DNA from 4 places in the Microbacterium oryzae genome. Region 1 is predicted to be linked to each of the others. Evidence: predicted binding sites of a transcription regulator. Region 1 holds the regulator's gene; each other region holds the start of a gene.

What was found. Region 1 encodes LexA, which represses DNA repair genes until DNA is damaged. Its sites were predicted from a motif close to TCGAACANNTGTTCGA; they were not measured.
Region 2: a site for LexA is predicted at 2,473-2,488, ahead of D7D94_RS05210 (tyramine oxidase subunit B). Genes of this name have one in related genera too.
Region 3: a site for LexA is predicted at 1,697-1,712, ahead of uvrA (excinuclease ABC subunit UvrA). Genes of this name have one in related genera too.
Region 4: a site for LexA is predicted at 3,138-3,153, ahead of D7D94_RS05305 (HNH endonuclease signature motif containing protein). Genes of this name have one in related genera too.

Annotation. Positions count from the first base shown of each region.
Region 1 is NZ_CP032550.1:1,321,192-1,326,744, forward strand. It holds gene hisH (imidazole glycerol phosphate synthase subunit HisH) at 41-685, opposite strand; gene hisB (imidazoleglycerol-phosphate dehydratase HisB) at 682-1,281, opposite strand; gene D7D94_RS06175 (histidinol-phosphate transaminase) at 1,325-2,404, opposite strand; gene D7D94_RS06180 (LysM peptidoglycan-binding domain-containing protein) at 2,435-2,788, opposite strand; gene lexA (transcriptional repressor LexA) at 3,040-3,723, shown strand; gene metE (5-methyltetrahydropteroyltriglutamate--homocysteine S-methyltransferase) at 3,785-5,553, opposite strand, start outside.
Region 2 is NZ_CP032550.1:1,108,440-1,113,992, reverse strand. It holds gene D7D94_RS05220 (FAD/NAD(P)-binding protein) at 1-1,440, opposite strand, end outside; gene D7D94_RS05215 (LysR family transcriptional regulator) at 1,480-2,400, opposite strand; gene D7D94_RS05210 (tyramine oxidase subunit B) at 2,552-3,706, shown strand; gene D7D94_RS05205 (FAD-dependent oxidoreductase) at 3,706-4,881, shown strand; gene D7D94_RS05200 (allantoate amidohydrolase) at 4,883-5,553, shown strand, end outside.
Region 3 is NZ_CP032550.1:1,096,300-1,101,852, reverse strand. It holds gene uvrB (excinuclease ABC subunit UvrB) at 1-1,323, shown strand, start outside; gene D7D94_RS05160 (hypothetical protein) at 1,369-1,587, opposite strand; gene uvrA (excinuclease ABC subunit UvrA) at 1,742-4,630, shown strand; gene uvrC (excinuclease ABC subunit UvrC) at 4,632-5,553, shown strand, end outside.
Region 4 is NZ_CP032550.1:1,133,122-1,138,674, reverse strand. It holds gene D7D94_RS05325 (anthranilate synthase component I family protein) at 1-560, shown strand, start outside; gene D7D94_RS05320 (GntR family transcriptional regulator) at 545-1,189, opposite strand; gene D7D94_RS05315 (MFS transporter) at 1,248-2,486, opposite strand; gene D7D94_RS05310 (MarR family winged helix-turn-helix transcriptional regulator) at 2,483-2,944, opposite strand; gene D7D94_RS05305 (HNH endonuclease signature motif containing protein) at 3,186-5,117, shown strand; gene D7D94_RS05300 (hypothetical protein) at 5,277-5,553, opposite strand, start outside.

The DNA of each region.
Region 1 (5,553 bases):
ACCGCCGTCGGCCCCGACTCCAACTCCGCGCCGGAAGCGATCAGCGGCGGAGGGTGTCCACCCAGTTGCGGAGGAGTCGGATGCCGGCCTCGCCGGACTTCTCCGGGTGGAACTGAGTCGCCGTCAGCGGCCCGTTCTCGACCGCCGCGAGGAAGGGGCCGCCGTGGTCGGCCCAGGTCAGCACGGGCTGCGGGAACGGCGGATCGACCTCGAGCTCCCACTGCTGCACGGCGTAGGAGTGGACGAAGTAGAAGCGCTCGTCCTCGACGCCGCGGAAGAGCCGCGACCGCTCCCCCGCCTGCACGGTGTTCCAGCCCATGTGCGGCACGACGGGGGCGTCGAGCTCGGCGACGGTGCCCGGCCACTCTCCGAGGCCCTCCGTCTCCACGCCGCGCTCGATGCCGCGGCCGAAGAGCACCTGCATGCCCACGCAGATGCCGAGCACGGGGCGCCCGCCCGCGAGGCGGCGGTCGATGAGCTCGCCGCCGCGGATGGACTCGAGCTGCTCCATCACGGCCTGGAAGGCGCCGACGCCCGGCACGAGCAGGCCGTCGGCGCCGAGCACGGTCGCGCGGTCGCGCGTGAGCTCGACATCCGCGCCCGCTGCCTCCAGCGCCTTCACGGCGGAGTGGACGTTGCCCGACCCGTACTCCAGGACGGCGACGCTGGGCCGCTCGGCGCTCACAGCGCGCCCTTCGTCGACGGGATGCCCTGCACGAGCGGGTCGAGCGCCTTCGCCTGGCGGAAGGCGCGGGCGAATGCCTTGTACTCTGCCTCCGCGATGTGATGCGGGTCGCGACCCCCCACGACGCGCACGTGCACCGTCAGCCCCGCGTTGAACGCGAGGGCCTCGAAGGTGTGACGCACGAGCGAGCCGGTGAAGTGTCCGCCGATGAGGTGCTGCTCGAAGCCCGCCGGCTCTCCCGTGTGGACGAGGTAGGGCCGACCGGAGATGTCGACGACCGCCTGCGCGAGCGCCTCGTCGAGCGGCACCAGCGCGTCGCCGTAGCGGGAGATGCCCGCCTTGTCGCCGAGCGCTTCGCGGATGGCCTGGCCCAGCACGATCGCGGTGTCCTCGACGGTGTGGTGCGCGTCGATGTGCGTGTCGCCCGTCGCGCGCACCGTGAGGTCGGTCAGCGAGTGCTTCGCGAACGCCGTGAGCATGTGGTCGAAGAACGGCACCGACGTGTCGATGCTGCTCCTGCCCGTGCCGTCGAGGTCGAGCTCCAGCTCGATGCTGGACTCGCTCGTGGAACGGGTGCGGCGCGCGGTTCGGGTCATGCCCCGATTCTAGTCGCGGCCGGCGCGCGCCTTCCGCGAGGCGTCAGCGTCCGATGGCGGCGAGGGCGTCGAGGAACGCGCTCGTCTCCTCCTCGGTCCCCGCCGTCACGCGCAGGTGTCCGGGGATGCCGACGTCGCGGATCAGCACACCGCGGTCGTACAGCGCCTGCCACGTCGCCCGGGTGTCCTCCACGCCGCCGAACAGCACGAAGTTCGACCAGGTCGGGTAGACGGTGTAGCCGAGCGCCTCGAGGGTCGCCGAGATGCGGTCGCGCTGCTCCACGATCTCGTCGACCATGCCCAGCATCGTGTCGGCATGACGCAGCGCAGCCGACGCCGCCGCCTGTGTGAGGGCGCTGAGGTGGTAGGGCAGGCGCACGAGCCGCAGCGCGTCGATGACGGCGGGGTCCGCGGCGAGGTACCCGACGCGGGCACCGGCGAAGGCGAACGCCTTGCTCATCGTGCGCGAGACCACGAGCCGCGGCCGCCCGGGAAGCAGCTGCAGCGCCGACGGCGCGTCGCGGGGAGCGAACTCGCGGTAGGCCTCGTCCACGATGACGATGCCCTCCGACGCCTCGTACACCGCCTCGATCACGTCGTTCTCCATCGGGGTTCCGGTGGGGTTGTTCGGCGCGCAGAGGAAGACCACATCGGGGCGGGCGGCCGCCACCTGCTCGGCCGCGCTCTCCGGGCTGAGCGAGAAGGCGGGCCCCCGCTCGCCGGAGACGTAGGTCGCGCCCACTCCGCGCGTGAGGAGGGCGTACATCGAGTAGGTGGGCGCGAAGCCGAACGCCGTGCGACCCGGGCCGGCGAACGCCTGCAGGATGTGCTGGAGCACCTCGTTGGAGCCGTTGGCCGCCCACACCTGCTCGGGCTGGATGCCGTGGCCGAGGTAGTCCGCGAATCCCTCGCGCAGCGCGGTGAACTCCCGGTCGGGGTAGCGGTTCACGTCGCGCAGCGCCAGCGCCACCGAGTCCGCGATGTCGTCGGCGACCTCGTCGGGGATGGGATGCGTGTTCTCGTTGACGTTCAGTGCGACGGGGAGGGGCGCCTGCGGCGCTCCGTACGGCTGCTGGCCGCGGAGGTCGTCGCGCAGGGGCAGGTCATCGAGTGAGACGGTCACCCGTCCATGCTAGAGCGCCGCCGCGCGCGCTCAGCCGGCGGTGGAGTAGGCGGCGGGGATGGCGAGCTGCTGACCGGCGGCGATGACGCCGTCGCGCAGCTGGTTCAGGTGCAGGATCTCGTCGACGACGTCGCGAGGGTCGGCATCGGGGGCGACGGTCTCGGCGATCTCCCACAGGGAGTCCCCCGCACCGACGGTGACGGTGTCGAAGGTGCCGGCGGGCGCGCTGTCCGCGCGGGAGGCGAGAGCGGCACCGCCGCTGAGAGCGCCGAAGCCGATCGCCGCGACGACGGGGGCCGCGGCGAGGCCGGCGAGGACGCGGCGACCGCGCAGGGTCAGGCGCAGACGGGTGGCGGGAGCCGGAGCGGAGCGATGTGCGCGCATGGCCTTTCCTTCCTGTAGATCTCTTCGGGCGGTGCGGATCCCTCAGGATCTCGCTGCCGAAGCGATGTTCCGAACCTATCTTCGATTTCGTACGAGTGTCAAGAGTTGTCTTCGAACTGCTCTCGCGAGGAATGCCCAACACGCTCGAACAAAGCTCCCCGTCTCGCGGTGCGTCCGCTAGCGTTTTCACCGACGGGACCACCACACCACGCACCTCCGACATTCGAGCGGGGCAGCGAAGGAGCACGGACATGACGGATGCGGGTACGCGCGAGGAGAAGCCGCGCACGCGGCGACGCAAGAGCCTGAGCGACAAGCAGCTGGCCATCCTCGAGGTCATCCAGCGCTCCATCCAGCACAACGGCTACCCGCCGAGCATGCGCGAGATCGGCGACGCCGTCGGGCTGAAGTCGCTGTCGAGCGTCACCCACCAGCTGGGCCAGCTGGAGCTCAGCGGCTACCTGCGGCGCGACCCGGGCAAGACGCGGGCCATGGAGGTCCTCATCGACCTGCCGGGATCCGCCGCCGAGAACCCCGCAGACGCGGGCCCCGCGGTGGGCGATGCCGCCCTCGTCCCCCTCGTCGGACGCATCGCGGCGGGCGTGCCGATCACCGCCGAGCAGCAGGTCGAGGAGATCTTCCCACTCCCCCGTCAGTTGGTCGGTAAGGGCGAGCTGTTCATGCTCAAGGTCAGCGGCGAGTCGATGATCGACGCCGCGATCTGCGATGGGGACTGGGTTGTCGTCCGCTCGCAGGGTACGGCGGAGAACGGCGACATCGTCGCGGCGATGGTCGACGGCGAGGCCACCGTCAAGACGTTCCGTCAGCGCGACGGCCACACCTGGCTGCTGCCCCGCAATTCCGCGTTCGAGCCGATCCTCGCCGATGAGGCCGTGGTGCTCGGGAAGGTCGTGGCGATCCTCCGCTCCGTGTGAGGCGCGGGGAGACGATGAGAGAGCGGGAGCCGTCGGCTCCCGCTCTCTCATCGTCTTCGGGTCAGGCGCGCGCCAGGAGCGCCTCCCGTGCCTCGCCCGTCGCGGCGACGAGGTTCGCCAGCGACGCCACGGTCTCCTCGTACTGTCGCGTCTTCAGACCGCAGTCGGGATTGATCCAGACGCGGTCGACGTCGACGGCGGCGACGGCGCGATCGATGCGGCCGCCGATCTCCGCCGCGCTCGGCACGCGCGGCGAGTGGATGTCCCACACGCCGGGGCCGATCCCCCGCTCGTAACCGGCGAGTGCCTCGAAGAGCTCGTCGCGACTGCGGGCGGCCTCGATCGAGGTGACGTCGGCATCGAGCGCCGAGATCGCCTCGAGGACGGTGCCGAACTCGGAGTAGCAGAGGTGCGTGTGGATCTGCGTGGCCGGGCGCGCGCTCGCGGTCGCCAGCCGGAACGACCCGACCGACCACTCGAGGTATGCGTCGCGTGCCCGGGCGTACAGGGGCAGCAGCTCGCGCAGGGCGGGCTCATCCACCTGGATGATGCCGATGCCGGCCTGCTCGAGATCGGCGATCTCGTCGCGCAGCGCGAGCGCGACCTGACGGGCGGTCTCGCCGAGCGGCTGATCGTCGCGGACGAACGACCAGGCGAGGATCGTGACCGGACCCGTGAGCATGCCCTTGACGGGCTTCGACGTGAGCGACTGCGCGTAGGTCGCCCAGCGCACGGTGATGGGAGCCGGCCGGGAGACGTCGCCCCAGAGGATCGACGGGCGCGTGGCGCGCGAACCGTACGACTGCACCCAGCCGTTGCGCGTCACCGCGAAGCCGTCGAGGTTCTCGGCGAAGTACTGCACCATGTCGTTGCGCTCGGGCTCGCCGTGCACGAGCACGTCGAGTCCCAGCTCCTCCTGCAGGCGGATGACCCGCTCGACCTCGTCGCGGAGCACCTGCTCGTACGCGGGCGTCGTCAGCTCTCCGCGGTCGTGCGCCGCCCGCGCGCGGCGGATGTCGCCGGTCTGCGGGAACGAGCCGATGGTCGTCGTCGGAAGCGGCGGGAGCGCAAGCGCGTCGCGCTGCGCGGAGACGCGCTCCTCGACGGCACCGCGCTCGAAGTCCGTCGGCGCGAGGGCGCGCGTGCGGGCGCGGACGCGGTCGTCGTGCACGCCGGGTGCCGAGCGGCGGTCGGCGAGGGCGACGGCGGCCTCCGTGAACGCGTGCTCGACCGCGGTGCGTCCCTCGCGGAGTCCGCGGGCGAGGACGGACACCTCCCCGGTCTTCTGGTCGGCGAATGCGAGCCAGGTCTTCAGGCGCGGGTCGAGGTCGGGCTCATCCGCCACGTCGTGCGGCACGTGCTGCAGGGAGTTCGAGGTGCCCACGGTGACGCGTGCGGGCTTCAGCCCGCTCGTCTGCTCGAGAAGCGCCCACGCCCGGTCGAGGTCGCCGCGCCAGATGTTCCGCGCATCGACGACGCCCGCGACGATGGTCTTCTCCTCGACCCCGTCGACGGCGGCGGGCACGCCGCCGCGGACCAGGTCGAGCGCGATCGCCTCGACGGGCGTGCCGACCAGCGCCCCCCATCCCGCGACGCTCGGTGCGCCGTAGGGGGCGGCGACGAGGAGCTGCGGTCGATCCTCCGCCGCGCCGAGAACCGCGTAGGCCTCGGCCACCGCGCGCGCGACCTCGGCCGGGCTGACCTCGAGCGTCTCGCTCACGAGGGCGGGCTCGTCGAGCTGCACCCACTCGGCGCCCGCTGCGCGCAGTGCGGACAGGATCTCCAGGTACGCCGGCAGCAGGTCGGCGAGGCGGTCGAGCGGCCGGAATC
Region 2 (5,553 bases), 210 kb from region 1:
GCGAGATTCCGCGTCGAAGCCGCCGAACGCGCCGATGCGGCTCACCATGCCGCGCGCCGACGCGATGGACCACAGCGCGGCCTTGAGCGCGCTGTCCGCACCGCGCGCCCCCTCCGCGAGGTCGTCGGCGACGAACCGCGCGACCCATGCGTCGAACGCGGCAGGGGATGGCCACGTCTCGCCGTCGCCGGGGAAGATCGCCGCGGCGAGGTCCAGCCGGTCCGCCGCATCGGCGACGAACGGCGCGACGGCGTCGGCGAGCGCGTCGATCCGGGTGCGGGTGGCCGCCCCGTCGGCTTCCAGCGGGGCCGACCGGATGGCCGCGAGTGCGGCATCGAGCTCCACCGAGCCCGGCTTCACGCGCGCGAGCGTGGCGTGGTAGGCGGCGAAGGCATCCCGGAGGATGAGGGGCCACACGCGCGCGTCGAAGTCGATGGGGCGCGGCACGGCCGTCCAGTCGACGCCGCGGAGGTGGTGCATGGGGGCCCGCGGCGGGAGGGACCCGTACTGCGTCTTCGCCCGGAACGGCACGCCGCGGCGCGAGGTCACGTGCAGCACCGGCTCGCGACCCGAGGGGACGTAGCGCAGTCCCGTCGGGGTCTCGGCGTCCTCGACGAAGACGCCGCCGCGCTCGACGGTCAGCAGCGCCATCGCGTCGAAGAAGCCCATGCCGAGCCCGCGGACGATGACCGTCGCGCGGTCGGGCACCGCGTCGAGCGTCTGATCCGCGGGGGAGTCGGGCCGCACCCAGACGAGATCCGGATGGCCGTCCACGGCGGCGAGGATGCGCCGCTCCTCCGCGGTGACCGCGCGCGCGAGCCATCCGGTCGCCGCCACCACGGCGTCGGCCACGAGCTGCTCGTCGCCGAGGTCGAGCACCTCGCGCCCGGCCTCGCGTCGCGTGGCCTGCACGCGGCCGAGGTGCTCGTGCACGACCACCCCCGCCGGCAGCGCCGCGCGCGCGTGCGCGAGGCACCAGGCGATGTACTCGCCGTACAGCGAGCGCGACGGGTGGGACTCGGGGCGCTGGTCACGGAGCTCTGCGCGGTAGTCGTCGACGAGCCCCGCCCGCACGGGCACGCGGCGGAAGGCGGAGACGTGCGCGGCGGGGATCCGGGCGACGACCTCGGCCGCATCGTCGAGCGCGGCATGACGGGCGAGCTGGCACCACTCGTACAGCGTCGGCCCCGGCCGCACGGGGCCGGCGATGCTGGCGGCGTCGTCGGTGAAGAGCGTGACGGCGTCGGCGAGGGTGTTCATGCAGAGCTCGCGCGGCTGCTCGGTGCGCCAGATCCGCCCGGCGCCGACCTGCGTGTCGTCGACGAGGTGGATGTCGAGCTCGGCGTCGGCGGGGAGGTTCGCGCCGAGCCGCTCGAGGAGCGAGACGCCGCGCGGGCCCGCGCCGATGATCGCGATGACGGGTCGAGAAGAGGAGGGCATCCCCACCATTCTCCCGCTCGCGGAAGCGGGCGGCGGCGATCAGACCGCTCTCGCCGCCGCGAGAGCGCGCGCGGCCTCGCGCAGGCAGTCCACGAAGGCGGAGCGGGCGGGATGGTCGTCGCCGCCGGCCGGGTGCGCGGCGAGGAGCCGGGTGGTGGGCGATCCCGCGATCGGCACGACCGCGATCGACGGCGGCACGAGCTGGCGGACCGATTCCGGCAGGACGCTCAGTCCCACGCCCGCGGCGACGAAGCTGAGGGCGGTCTCCTGGTGCACGACCTCCTCGACGACCATCGGCGCGCGAGCGGCCGAGGCCAGCGCCGCCGAGACGCGGTCGACGAACCCGGGCATGAGCGACCGCGGGTAGGCGATCATGGGCGCCTCGACGATGTCGGCGGGCGCGAGCTCCGCGCGCGTCGCGAGCGGATGCGTCACGGGGACGCACGCGACGAGGCGCTCCTCGTACACGACCTCGGTGACGAGCGCCGGGGCGTGCGCGTCGCCCGGGGGCAGCTCGTCGCGCACGATGCCGACGTCGAGGGTGCCCGCGCGCAGTCTCTCGAACTGCTCCCCGGAGGTCAGCGGAACGAGAGCCAGTTCGACATTCTCGCGACGAGCGCGGAAGAGCTGCACGACGCCGGGGAGGACGGTGTAATTCGCGGAGCTCACGAATCCCGCGGAAAGGCGACCGACGAGACCGTCTGCGTATTCGCGCATCTCCCGGCCCGCCGCGTCGACGTCTTCGAGGATCTCCTTCGCGCGCATGCGCAGATGAACTCCCGCGGGGGTGAGGCTCACGCGCCTGGTGCTGCGCTCGAAGAGCGCCGTGCCGATCTCCTCCTCCAAGCGCCCCACCTGCACGCTGAGCGGCGGCTGCGACATATGGAGACGCTGGGCCGCCCGACCGAAGTGCAGCTCCTCCGCCACGGCCAGGAAATAGCGCAGCTGGCGGATCTCCATGAGGTGACGATAGGGCTCGGATATTACCGATATGTTTCGGGCATATTGCGAGCATCGCGCTATGAATTCCGCGCGAAAAGATATTTGACCTGAATTCCCGAAATGAGTTTCTCTGAGGGGGAAGCACCACCCGACTTCCGAAGGAATACCCGTGAGCGCACAACTCCCATCCGACACCCGTATCGACATGCTCTACCTCAGCGAGCCCGAGGTCATCGCCGCCGGCATGAAGGACATGGCCCGCTGCATGGAGGTGATGGAGGAGGTGCTCGTGCTCGTCGCCAAGGGCGACTATCGGATGGCCGGGAGCACGTGGAACTCGCACGGCGCGCAGATCAGCTTCCCCCCGTCCTCGCCGTTCCCCGGCATGCCGCTCGACGCCGCGGACCGCCGCTTCATGGCGATGCCGGCGTATCTCGGCGGGCGCTTCGACGCCGCCGGCGTCAAGTGGTACGGGTCGAACATCGACAACCGGGAGAAGGGGCTGCCCCGCTCCATCCACCTCATCGTGCTCAACGACAAGGAGACCGGCGCCCCCTTCGCGATCATGTCGGGCAACCTCGAGAGCGCCTACCGCACGGCCGCTGTCCCCGGCGCCGCCGCCAAGAAGCTCGCTCCCGTCGACGCGAAGACCCTCGGCATCATCGGCCCGGGCGCGATGAACAAGAGCGCGCTGCACGCGATGACGACGGCCCGCCCCTCCCTCGACACCATCCGGATCAACGGGCGCCGCCGCTCCACCTCGGAGTCCTTCGCCGCGTACGTGAAGGAGCACTACCCGCAGTTCACGACGATCGAGATCGCCGACACCGTCGAGGCCGCCGTGCGCGACAGCGACATCGTCTCGGAGGCGGTCACGGGCCTGGTCGGATCGGAGAACTACCCCTACATCGACGGGGACTGGATCAAGCCCGGGGCGTTCCTCAGCCTGCCGGCGAATCTCAAGATGGACGAGGAGTACACCCTCTCGGGGAAGGCCCGCCTCATCGCGGACGCGAAGAAGATCTACGAGGCGTGGGCGGAGGAGTACCCCGCCCCGTCCCACGAGACCGCGTTCGGCATGATCGGCCTGTACTGGCAGGACCTCATCGGCCTCGGGAAGCTCGACGAGTCGCGCGTCGTGAACATCGGCGACGTGCTCGACGGCACCGCCGTCGGGCGCGAGTTCGACGAGCAGCCCGTGCTGTTCAGCGTCGGCGGGATGGGCGTGGAGGACGTCGCGTGGGCGAAGACCGTCTACGAGAACGCCGTCGAGATGGGGATCGGCACCCAGCTGAACCTCTGGAACGCGCCGGACCTCGCCTGATGTCGGCGCAGACCACGGCGAAGCACGTCGTCATCGGGGCCGGTCTCAGCGGCGCGGCCGCGGCCTGGCGGCTCGCCCAGTCGGGTGCCGAGGTGCTCGTGCTCGAGCGGGATGCTCCCGCGTCCGCCGGGGGAAGCTCCCACGGCTCGGCGCGCATCTTCCGCTACGCATACCCGGATCCCTTCTACACCGAGCTCGTCGTGCGGGCGCGGGGCAGCTGGGACGAGCTCGAGGCCGCGCACGGCGCGACCCTCGTGACGCCGAGCGGATCGCTCGACTTCGGCGCCGTCCGCGACCCCCACCGGCTCGCTCGCGTGCTCGAGGGCGCGGGCGTGGAGCACGAGATGCTCTCTCGCTCCGCGGCCCAGGAGCGGTGGGATGGGCTCGCCTTCGACGGCGACGTGCTGTGGCACCCGGGCGCCGGCGTCATCGACGCCGAGCGATCGGTGACCGCGATGCTCGATCTCGCGCGCGCATCGGGGGCCGAGGTGCGCACGGGGTGGGAGGTCGTGTCGGTGCGGGCGGCATCCACCGGGTACGTCATCGCGTCGGCGACCGGCGAGACCGTGCACGCCGATCAGGTGATCGTCGCGGCGGGCGGGTGGCTGCCCGCGCTCCTCGACGGACTGGACCTTCCGGAGGGCTTCCTGCGCGCGCTCCCGGACTTCCAGGTCCGGCAGGAGAACGCCTTCCACTTCCCGTACCGCGACGCGTCCGACCGCGGCGAGACGCCATCCGGAGCGGCCACGAGCTGGCCGACGTTCATCTACAAGGGCGAGGACATCCAGACGTACGGACTGCCGGGAGGACGCGACGCGGGATTCGGCGGCCAGAAGGTGGCCGAGTACAACGGCGGCCGCGTCATCCGCTCCGCCCGCGACCAGGACGCCCGCATCGACCCCGCGAATCGCGCACGGGTGGCCGGCTTCGTCGGCCGATTCGCGCCCGGTCTCGACCCCGAGCCCTACGCGGAGACGACGTGCCTGTTCACCAACGTGCCGCACGAGGACATGATCATCGACCGAGCCGAGGGCATCACCGTCCTCTCGCCCTGCTCGGGGCAGGGCGCGAAGTTCGCGCCGCTCCTCGGCGAGCTCGTGCTCGATCTCGTCTCCGGCAGCGGCACGGCGGGCGAGCGGTTCCGCGCCGTCGGCCAGCGATTCGCGGAGGTGTGACGTGAGCGCACACGGAGACGCGAACGCGCTGCTGGCGGAGATCGCGCACATCGGCGTCGACGCGGAGCGGGGCGGCTACACGCGTCTCGTCTTCTCGCCCGCCGAGCTGATGCTCCGGGACTGGTTCACGCAGCAGGCCGCCGCCCGGCGTCTGGACGTCGAGACGGACGGCAACGGCATCATGTGGGCGTGGTGGGATGTTCCCGGGCGCGACCCCGGCGACCGTCACGACGCCATCGTCACGGGGTCGCACCTCGACTCGGTCCCCGGCGGCGGCGGCTTCGACGGCCCGCTCGGCGTCGTCAGCGCGCTCGCCGCGGTGGATCGTCTGCGCAACTGCGGCGTGACGCTCCGGCGCCCGCTCGCGGTGGCGGTGTTCCCCGAGGAGGAGGGCTCGCGCTTCGGCGTCGCCTGCCTCGGCTCCCGACTCCTCGCCGGCGCGGTGGACCCCGAGCGGGTGCGCCGGCTGTCCGACGAGTCGGGCCGGAGCTACGCGGAGGTCGCGGCGGACGCGGGCTTCGATCCCGCGCGCATCGGCGCGGACACCGATCGCCTGGCGGAGGTCTCGGCCTTCGTCGAGCTGCACGTCGAGCAGGGGCGCGGTCTCGTCGACCTCGACCGCCCGGTCGCGCTCGCCGGGGCGATCATCGCGCACGGGCGCTGGCACCTGCG
Region 3 (5,553 bases), 220 kb from region 1:
GGCACCGACACCATCCAGCGCGCGATCAAGACGATCGAGGTGGAGCTGGCGGAGCGGCTGCAGGAGTTCGAGAAGCAGGGAAAGCTGCTCGAGGCGCAGCGGCTGAAGATGCGCACGACGTTCGACCTCGAGATGCTCGAGCAGCTGGGCTTCTGCTCCGGCATCGAGAACTACTCGCGGCACCTCGACCAGCGCGCGCCCGGGCAGCCGCCGCACACGCTGCTCGACTTCTTCCCCGACGACTTCCTGCTCGTCATCGACGAGTCGCACGTCACCGTGCCGCAGATCGGGGCCATGTACGAGGGCGACGCGTCGCGCAAGCGCACGCTCGTGGAGCACGGCTTCCGCCTGCCGAGCGCCATGGACAACCGGCCGCTGCGCTGGGACGAGTTCAAGGAGCGCATCGGCCAGACCGTGTACCTGTCGGCGACGCCCGGCAAGTACGAGATGGGGATCGCCGACGGCGTGGTGGAGCAGATCATTCGCCCCACCGGGCTCGTGGACCCCGAGATCGTCGTGAAGCCGTCCAAGGGGCAGATCGACGACCTGCTCGAGGAGATCCGCCTGCGCGTCGAGCGCGACGAGCGCGTGCTCGTCACGACGCTCACGAAGAAGATGTCGGAGGAGCTCACCGACTTCCTCGGCGAGCACGGGGTGCGGGTGCGCTATCTGCACTCGGACGTCGACACGCTGCGCCGTGTGGAGCTGCTCACCGAGCTGCGGCAGGGCGTGTACGACGTGCTCGTGGGCATCAACCTCCTCCGTGAGGGACTCGACCTCCCCGAGGTGTCGCTCGTGGCTATCCTCGACGCCGACAAGGAGGGGTTCTTGCGCTCGGGGACCTCGCTCATCCAGACCATCGGCCGCGCCGCGCGCAACGTCTCGGGCCAGGTGCACATGTACGCCGACACGATGACCGACTCCATGCGCAAGGCGATCGACGAGACCGAGCGTCGCCGCGAGATCCAGATCGCATACAACCTCGAGCACGGCATCGACCCGCAGCCGCTGCGCAAGAAGATCGCCGACATCACCGACGCGATCACGCGCGAGGAGGCCGACACCGCCGATCTGCTGTCCAAGCGGGACTCCGCGCGCACGAAGTCGGGCAAGGGCAAGGGCAAGACGCCGACTCCGGTGCGCCGGCGCGAGGGCATCGCCGCGGAGGGTGCGAATCAGCTGGAGGAGACGATCGCCGAACTCACGCAGCAGATGCTGGCGGCGGCGGAGGAGCTCAAGTTCGAGCTCGCCGGACGCCTGCGCGACGAGGTGCAGGACCTCAAGCGCGCGCTGCGGCAGATGGAGAAGGCCGGACACGCCTGAGCGAGCGGTCCGTGCCGGGCTCGCTCGGCACGGACCAGGAGGCGCTCACTCCTCCGGGCAGCGCAGCTCGCCGTCGCGCTCGACGTGGTCGATGCGCGGGTGGCCGCAGTGGACGCACGGCGAGCCAGGGCCGTCGCCCAGCTGCGCGGGGCCGGCCATCCGGATGAGCATGTCGTTCGCCCATTCGTAGACGCCGCCGGCGGCGCGGATCCGCTCCCGGAGATGCGGGTGCGCGTGTCGGACTCCGCTCTCCATGATGATCATCTCCTCTCGTCCTCAGTATGCGCCGGGGTATGAGCCGGGCCAAGGGGTCTCCGAGCGGTCCGCGGCGGTGCGCTCTCGGGCCGCGTCTTCGAGTCCGCTGAGCGAAGCGTCGAACAAAGGTCCGCGTGTCCGTGGCGGTCCTTAGGATTGTGAGGTGCCCATCATCCCCGTCGCCTCGCCCGGAAAGATCAGTGTCCGCGGTGCCCGCGTGCACAATCTCAAGAACGTCGACCTCGACATCCCGCGCGACTCCCTCGTCGTGTTCACGGGCCTCTCGGGCTCCGGAAAGTCGAGCCTCGCGTTCGACACCATCTTCGCCGAGGGGCAGCGCCGCTACGTCGAGTCGCTGAGCGCCTACGCGCGCCAGTTCCTCGGGCAGGTCGACCGCCCCGACGTCGACCTCATCGAGGGACTGAGCCCCGCCGTCTCCATCGACCAGAAGTCGACCAACCGCAACCCGCGCTCGACCGTCGGCACGATCACCGAGATCTACGACTATCTCCGCCTCCTCTGGGCGCGCATCGGCGTGCCGCACTGCCCGCAGTGCGGCGAGCGGATCCAGCGCCAGACCGTGCAGCAGATCGCCGACCAGCTGATGACCCTCGAGGAGGGCACGCGCTACCAGGTCGTCGCCCCGGTCGTGACGCAGAAGAAGGGCGAGTTCGTCGACCTCTTCAAGGAGCTCGCGGCCAAGGGCTACGCGCGCGCGGTGGTGGACGGCGAGCTCGTGCAGCTCGCCGAGCCGCCCGTCCTCAAGAAGTCGTACAAGCACGACATCGCCGTCGTCGTCGACCGACTCGTCGCCCGCGGCGACATCCTCGGCCGCGTGACCGACTCGGTGGAGACCGCGCTCGGGCTCGCCGGCGGCGTGCTGCAGGTGAACTTCGTCGACGAGGAGGGCGACGACGCCTGGCAGTCCTTCTCGGAGCGCCTCGCGTGCCCCAACGGTCACCCCCTGCAGCTGACCGAGATCGAGCCGCGCACCTTCTCCTTCAACGCGCCCTTCGGCGCCTGCCCGGCGTGCTCCGGCCTCGGCACCCGCATGTCGGTCGACGTCGAGCTCATGCTCGGCGACGAGGAGCTGTCCATCCGCGAGGGCGTCATCGTCCCGTGGACGACGCAGGGCAAGGGCCTCTTCCAGTACTACGAGCGGCTGCTCGAGGGGCTGTCCGACGAGATGAACTTCTCGCTCGACACCCCCTGGCGCGCCCTCGCGCAGGACGTGAAGGACGCCGTCCTCCTCGGCCAGGACTACAAGGTCAACGTGCGGTTCAAGAACCGCTGGGGCCGCGAGGTGCGGTACGCGAGCGGGTTCGAGGGCGTCGTGCCCTACATCGAGCGCCAGTACGCGCAGGCGGAGACCGACACCACGCGGTCGCGCTGGGCGGAGTACCTCCGCGAGGTGCCGTGCCCCGTCTGCAACGGCGCGCGTCTGAAGCCGGAGGTGCTCGCCGTGAAGGTGGACGGGCGCTCGATCGCCGAGACCGCCGACCTCAGCCTCGAGGACACGCTCGCGATGATGAACGACGTCGTGCTCACCGACCGCGAGAAGCAGATCGCCGCGCAGATCCTCCGCGAGATCCGCGTGCGCCTGGAGTTCCTCATCCAGGTCGGCCTGAACTACCTCACGCTCAGCCGCGCCGCCGGCTCGCTCTCGGGCGGCGAGGCGCAGCGCATCCGCCTCGCCACGCAGATCGGCACCGGACTCACCGGCGTGCTCTACGTGCTCGACGAGCCGTCGATCGGCCTGCATCAGCGCGACAACCGCCGGCTCATCGACACGCTCGTCACGCTGCGCGACCTCGGCAACACCCTCGTCGTCGTCGAGCACGACGAGGAGACGATCGAGGCGTCGGACTGGGTCGTCGACATCGGACCCCGCGCGGGCATCGAGGGCGGCGAGGTCATCCACTCCGGCCCCTTCACCGCCCTCGTGCAGGACGAGCGCTCGCTCACGGGCGACTACCTCTCGGGGCGCCGCGCGATCGAGACGCCGAAGAAGCGCCGGAAGATCGACCGCAAGCGCATGCTGACGGTCGTCGGCGCCCGCGCCAACAACCTCCGCAACGTCTCCGCCGACTTCCCCCTCGGGGTGCTGACGGCGGTCACCGGCGTGAGCGGCTCGGGCAAGTCCACCCTCGTGAACGACATCCTCTACGAGGTGCTCGCGCAGCGTCTGAACGGCGCCCGCACCGTGCCGGGCAAGCACACGCGGGTGACGGGCCTCGAGCACCTCGACAAGGTCGTGCACGTCGACCAGGCGCCGATCGGCCGCACGCCGCGGTCGAACCCGGCGACCTACACCGGTGTCTTCGACCGCATCCGCAACCTCTTCGCCGACACCCCCGAGGCGAAGGTGCGCGGCTACAAGGCGGGGCGGTTCAGCTTCAACGTCAAGGGCGGCCGCTGCGAGGCGTGCTCCGGCGACGGCACGCTCAAGATCGAGATGAACTTCCTCCCCGACGTGTACGTCGACTGCGAGGTGTGCCACGGCAAGCGCTACAACCGCGACACCCTGCAGGTGCACTACAAGGGCAAGAACATCGCCGAGGTCCTCGAGATGTCGATCGCGGAAGCCGAGCAGTTCTTCGAGCCGATCCAGGCCATCCACCGCTACATGAAGACGCTCGTCGACGTCGGCCTCGGCTATGTGCGCCTGGGGCAGGCCGCCACGACCCTGTCGGGCGGCGAGGCGCAGCGCGTGAAGCTCGCCACCGAGCTCCAGCGGCGCAGCAACGGCCGCTCGATCTACGTGCTCGACGAGCCGACCACGGGTCTGCACTTCGAGGACGTCCGGAAGCTCCTCCAGGTGCTGAACGGGCTCGTCGACAAGGGCAACAGCGTGCTCGTCATCGAGCACAACCTCGACGTCATCAAGTCGGCGGACTGGATCGTCGACCTGGGTCCCGAGGGCGGCTCCGGCGGCGGCACGATCGTCGCCACGGGCACGCCTGAGCAGGTGGCGAAGAACGAGGCCAGCCACACCGGCGCGTTTCTCGCCGAGGTGCTCGGGATGGCCGAACGGCAGCGCAAGGCGGGCTGACGTGGCCGATCAGCTGCCCTACAAGCCGAAGCCGGGGGAGATCCCGACGAATCCGGGCGTGTACCGCTTCCGCGACGCGAACGGGCGCGTGCTCTACGTCGGCAAGGCGAAGAACCTGCGTCAGCGGCTGTCGAACTACTTCGCGCCCCTGCACACGCTGCACGAGCGCACGCGGCGGATGGTCACCACGGCGGCCTCCGTGGAGTGGACGGTCGTGCCGACCGACGTCGACTCGCTGCAGCTCGAGTACCAGTGGATCAAGGAGTTCGATCCGCCGTTCAACGTCAAGTACCGCGACGACAAGTCGTACCCCTTCCTCGCCGTCACGCTCGGCGACGAGGCGCCGCGGGTGATGGTCACGCGCAACCACCGGATCCCCGGCGCGAAGTACTTCGGGCCGTACCCGAAGATCTGGGCGGTGCGCGACACGATCGACCTCATGATCAAGGTGTTCCCCATCCGCACCTGCAGCGACGCGTCGTACAAGCGCGCCATGCAGACGGGGCGGCCCTGCTTCCCCGGCCAGATCGGCAAGTGCGGCGGGCCCTGCTCGCACCGCGTGACGATCGCCGAGCACCGCGCCATGGTCGACGACTTCGTGGCGTTCATGAACGGCGGCGACGAGCGCTTCACCCGCGAGCTCACCGCGCGGATGAAGGCGGCCGCGGCGGCCATGGACTACGAGCAGGCCGCGATCTACCGCGACAAGCTCGCCTCGATCGACGCCGTCCTCAACAAGAGCGCGATGGTCCTGCCCGACGACGCGGACGCGGACCTCTTCGGCATCGCCGAGGACGAGCTCTCCGCCGCCGTGCACCACTTCGTCATCCGCGGCGGCCGCGTGCGCGGAGTGCACTCCACCACGATCGACAAGGAGCTCGACATCTCGGGCCCCGAGCTCGTGGATCAGATCCTGCAGCGCG
Region 4 (5,553 bases), 190 kb from region 1:
GGAGCCCCGACGCCGCGGCCGACGCCGCGGCGGCTGCCGCGCTCGCCGCGGACCCGAAGACCCGCAGCGAGAACCTCATGATCGTCGACCTGCTGCGGAACGACCTCGGGCGTGTGTGCGCTCCTGGCACGGTCACGGTGCCGCAGCTCATGGCGGTGGAGAGCTATGCGACGGTCCATCAGCTCGTGACGTCGGTGCGGGGTCGACTGCGTCCGCGCCCGGCGGCGGCGGTGCACGCCGCGGGCGCGCTGTTCCCGCCCGGCTCAATGACGGGAGCGCCCAAGCAGCGCACGGTGGAGCTGCTCGACGCGCGGGAGGCGGAGCCCCGCGGGGTCTACTCGGGCGTCATCGGGGCGTTCTCACGCTGCGGCGCGGTCGACCTGTCGGTGGTCATCCGCACCGCGGTCGTCGCCGACGGCGTCGCGCGCATCGGAACCGGGGGTGCGATCACGATCGACAGCGACCCGGAGGACGAGCTCGACGAGACCGTGGTCAAGGCGTCGGCGCTGCTCGCGGCGTTCGGCGCGAGGCACCCGCTGGAGGCTCAGAGCGAGGCGTAGATCGCGTGGATCTCGCGGATGATCCGCTCCACCGCGTCGGCGTCCCGCTTCTCGACCGCCGGCCGCAGGCGACGATAGGCCTCGCGGATCTCCGCGACCCGCGACTCGGTGACCTCGTCGGCGGCGTGCATGGCCCGCGCGAGCGCGAGGTTGATGTCGCGCGTGGCCAGCTGCAGGTGCCGGCTGCGGGACTGCGCGATCAGGTGCAGGTAGAAGGCGTCGAGGCGCCGGCGCTGCTCGGCCGGGTCGATCTCCTCGGCGAGCAGGGCGTCGAGGAGGGCGAGCGTCTCGGCCAGCTCGGCATCGGACATCCGCTCCGTGGCGAGCCGCCCGGCCCATCCGGCCTGATTGCCGGCGTACTCGAACGCGTCGCGCATCAGCTCGCGGTTGACCTCGGTGACGCGGGTGTAGCGGCTCGCCACCATCTCGATCAGCCCGATGCGCTCGAGATGCAGGAGAGCCTCGCGCACGGGCATGCGCGAGACTCCCAGACGCGAGGCGATCTCCTCGTCCTTGATCTGCGTTCCCGGCGCGAGCTCGCCCGCGATGATCGCCGCGGCCATCCGCTCGAAGACGAGCTCGCTGAGGCGCGCGGGGGAGGGGGCGTGAAGAGGGGCGAAGCCGCTCATCGCGATACCGGTTGAACGGGCATGTTCGCAGTGTACGGCCCCCGCCCCCGCGGCGCCATCAGTCCGCGTCGCCGAGGAGGACGGCTTCGGCTTCGGTCACCGCTGACTCGTGCGCGCCGTCGGCGCGGGCGAGCAGTCGGCGCCCGGAGAAGACGATCACGGCGGCGATGAGCGCGGCGACCGCTCCGAAGACGTAGGGCGCGGTGTCGCCCCAGCTCTCGGCGAGGATCGCGGCGATCGGCGGGGCCGCCGCGCCGCCGAGGAAGCGCACGCCGGAGTACGACGACGAGGCGATCGAGCGCGGCACATCCGTGGCGTCCATGACCGTCTCGGTGAGGATCGTGTTCATGAATCCGTAGAGCAGGCCGCCCACGACGATGCAGGTCACGAGCGTCGGCTTGCTGTGCACGAGGAGGCCTGCGACGACGAGGTCGATCGCGATGAGCGGCAGGACGATCGCGATCGCCGTGGTGCGCTTGACGAAGCGCAGGAGGAGCGGGGCGCCCCAGATCGATGTGATCGCGAGACCGAGGCCCCAGCCGAAGAAGGTGAAGCCGATGCCGAGCGCGGAGAACTCGAGCGGGAAGGGCGAGTAGGCCAGCAAGACGAAGAACGAGATGTTGTAGAACACGGCCGCGACCGCCAGCAGCCCGAGTGCCGGGTTGCCGAGGGCGCGGAAGGCGGCGGTGAGGCGCACGGGTGCGGGACGCTCGGCGTCTGCCGGCGTCTTCAGCAGCACGGAGATCGCGATGATGGCCACGGCCATGAGCACGGCGACGCCGAAGAACGGCGCCCGCCAGGTCATCTCGCCGAGCAGGCCGCCCACGAGCGGGCCGACGGCGAGACCGAGACCGAGTGCGGCCTCGTAGAGCATGATGGCGTTCGCGCTGCCGCCTGCCGCGGCGCCCACGATCGTCGCGAGGGCGGTGGAGATGAACAGGGCGTTGCCGAGGCCCCAGCCCGCGCGGAAGCCGATGACCATGTCGACCGATCCGCTGATCGCGCAGAGGAACGCGAACACCAGGATGAAGGACAGCCCGATGAGGAGCGTCCGCTTGGCGCCGATCCGGCTGGAGATGAAGCTCGTGAAGAGCATCATCAGCCCCGTGATGACGAGGTAGCTCGTGAACAGCAGCTCGCTCTCCGCGGGCGTCGCGTGGAGCTGGTCGGCGATGGCCGGGAGGATCGGGTCCACGAGGCCGATGCCCATGAACGCGACGACGCTCGCGAACGCCACCGCCCATACCTGCATCGGCTGCTGCCACAGCGACGCCTTCTTTTGTTCTCCGGAGCTCATCGTGCCGAGCTCTCCTCTCTGCTGGTCTTCGGTGTCGTGAGATCAGGCGCCGTGCGCCGGGTGAGCAGCGCGGCCGTCGTGCGGATGGCCTCCCACTCGTTCGCATCGAGATCCGCGAAACGGGGGAGGAGTGCGTCGACGAGCTGCACGCGCCAGGCCGCGTAGGCCTCGCGCCCCCGCTCGGTGGCGGCCACGCGCACGGCGCGCGAGTCGTCGGGGTCGCCGATGCGCTCGACGAGCCCGGCCTGCGCCATGGTGCCGATCAGACGCGTCGCCCCGGGCTGGGTGATGCGGCTGAGCTGCGCGAGCTCGCCGATCCGCAGCGGGCCGCTGTCGCGCAGGATGGCGAGGGTGCGCCACTGCGCGGCCGGCGCCTCGTTGCGGGTCTCGAGCGCGGCGACGCGGGTGAGCGCGTGCGCCGCGACGATGATGCTCTCGAGGTCTCGGGCGTGATCCATCCCTCCATCATACCGCGGTTATATAACGTGGGTATGTGGTTCGAGGCATCGATGTCGCACGGCAGGAAGAGTTTAGTTTGATGCTGAATTTGATGCGCCTCGCGTGCGCGCGCGCCATCTCACAGTCCTCGTCGTCTGCACAGTTTGCCTGCAGCGGTGTGTCTCGGGCGGGTTTTCCACACCTGATCGATATTCGAACGTGGATCCGAGGAATGTCGGTGGTCGATTCTATCGTGGAGGCATGGTCAAAGACGCCAGCCCGGTCACGCGGACTGCTTCCACCGTCCCGGTGGACGCGGCGGTCGCGCTGCTGGGTGGTCTCTTCTGCGGGGTGGAGGATCTGCCGGATGTGGACCTGGTGGCGGTGACGGGGCGGGTGGAGCAGCTCGGCAGGATCGTCGACGCGCTCCGTGTACGGGCGGCAGGGGAGGTCACGCGCCGCTCGCGGCGGGGGTTGGAGCATCCGCTGTCGGAGGGGCTGGGGTGCCGCACGGGCCGGGAGGTGCTGGAGCGGGTGACGGGCGTGCCGGGGGCGACGCTGTCGTCGCGGGCGCGGTTGGATGAGGGGACTCGGGAGAGGGAGTCCGCGACGGGACTTCCGTTGCCGGCGGAGCGTCCGGTGCTCGCGGCGGCTCTCGCGGGTGGGCGGATCGGGGTGGAGCCGGCGGCGCTGCTGGTGAAGGCGTTCGATGCGGCGTCGAAGGCGCTGCCGGCCGAGGAGCGGCACAAGGTCGATGCGATGGAGGCGCACCTGGTCGGCATCGCCACCGGCACGATCCGCTCCGACCTCGACGACGCCACCGTCCCGGATGGTCTCGCCGGGCTCCTCGACCCGAAGACCGATACTGCCGACGCCGATGCGGCGGGCGGTGGTGTTGACGCGGGTGGGGTGGTGCCGCCGCCGTGGAGTGTGGTGAAGGCGCACGCGGATGCGTGGGTGGATGTGCTCACGGCGGACGGGTTCGATCCGGACCATGAGCACGACAAGGCGTTCCGGGCACGGGGTCTGACGGTCACGGAGCTCCCGAATGGGAACTTCCGGGTGAACGGGGTCCTCGTTCCCGAAGCCGGAGCCCTCCTCCAGATCCTCCTCGCCGCGCACACCAATCCCGCCCGCGGCGTCACCTTCACCGGCCCCGACGGCGCAGACGGCCCGGACGACTCTGCCGGCGCAGACGGCGCGTCAGCTGAGGGGGCCGCTTCGACAGAGTGCGCGGACGCAGACGCTGACGGTGCCTCGGAAGACGAAGAAGGAGCGAGCGGGTCCACGGGCGCGGACCTCGGGGGCGGGTTCCTGGACGGGGTGGATCCGGAGGATCAGGGCACGAAACCGTGGCAGGCGGCGGAGATCGTCCACGACCCCCGCACCGCGACGCAGAAGCGCCACGACGCGCTCATGGCGATGCTGCAGGCGGCCTCCCGCGCCGCAGAGACCCCGACCCTCGGCGGCGCCGCCCCGACCGTGATGATCCACGTCACCGACACCGACCTCGCCACCACCCACCCCGACACCGACCCGACCGACGAGTCCGCATGCGACGGCTTATCAGGATGGGACGGGTCTCCAGGGTGGGACGGGTCTCCAGGGTGGGACGACTCTCCAGAGTGGGACGACTCTCCAGGGTCGGGGAACGACCATCCTCCGAGCTCCGGGCCGCCACCGACCTCGCCTTCGCCGGCTGCGCCGCCACCCTGGTCACCCTCGCGGCGACGCCGGTCCGGGATCGCGCACCTCGACGGCACCTCCCGGGCGGTGCCGGCATCGGTCGCTCGGCGGATCGGGTGCAGCGGCGACATCCTCCGGGCCGCGTTCAGCCCCACCGGGAGGATCCTGTCCCTGACCAGTGTGCAGCGCATCTTCACCGCCACCCAGCGGAAGGCGATCGTCGCCCGAGACGGTGGGTGCATCATCCCCGGGTGCACGATCCCCGCCGCCTGGTGCGAGATCCACCACGTCCAAGACCACGCCCTCGGCGGCGCCACCCACACCGACAACGGGGTCCTGCTGTGCTGGTGGCATCACCATCACCTGGAGCACTCGGGGTGGGACATCCAGATGCGAAACGGCACCCCCTACATCGCCGCCCCGAACTGGATCGACCGACACCACCGCTACCGGCCCGCACCCACCTCCACCACCCGACTCCACACGAAGATCCGCGGCAGGCAGTAGAAGGTCATGAATCGTCATGCACCAGGCGTCGGCGGGATACGCCTCGAGACCCGCTCACGTCGCTGAGGTGGGTCGTCAGGGTGTCCGATCGAAACGGCAGGCGCCTCGAGCGCACGCCATCCGCTCTGCTTCTTCGCGCTTCGGCTTCCTCGCGCGCTTCTACTTCTTCGCGCGCTTCTGCTTCTTGTCGAGCTTCTGCTTCTTGCCCGGCTTCGGCGTTCCCGCGTACTTGTACTCCTTGCCCGCGATGGGGGAGTCCTCCGGCACCGCACCGCCGTGGGAGGCGGTGCGGATATCGCGCGCCTCGCCGATCGCCAGCAGGAGCGTGATGGCCCAGCTGATCCACGCGAGCCCCACCCGCCACGTGAACCGCTTGTGGTTGGCGCCCTTGAGCAGCGAGTATCCGCTCGTGATCGCTCCGAAGAGGCCGGTTCCC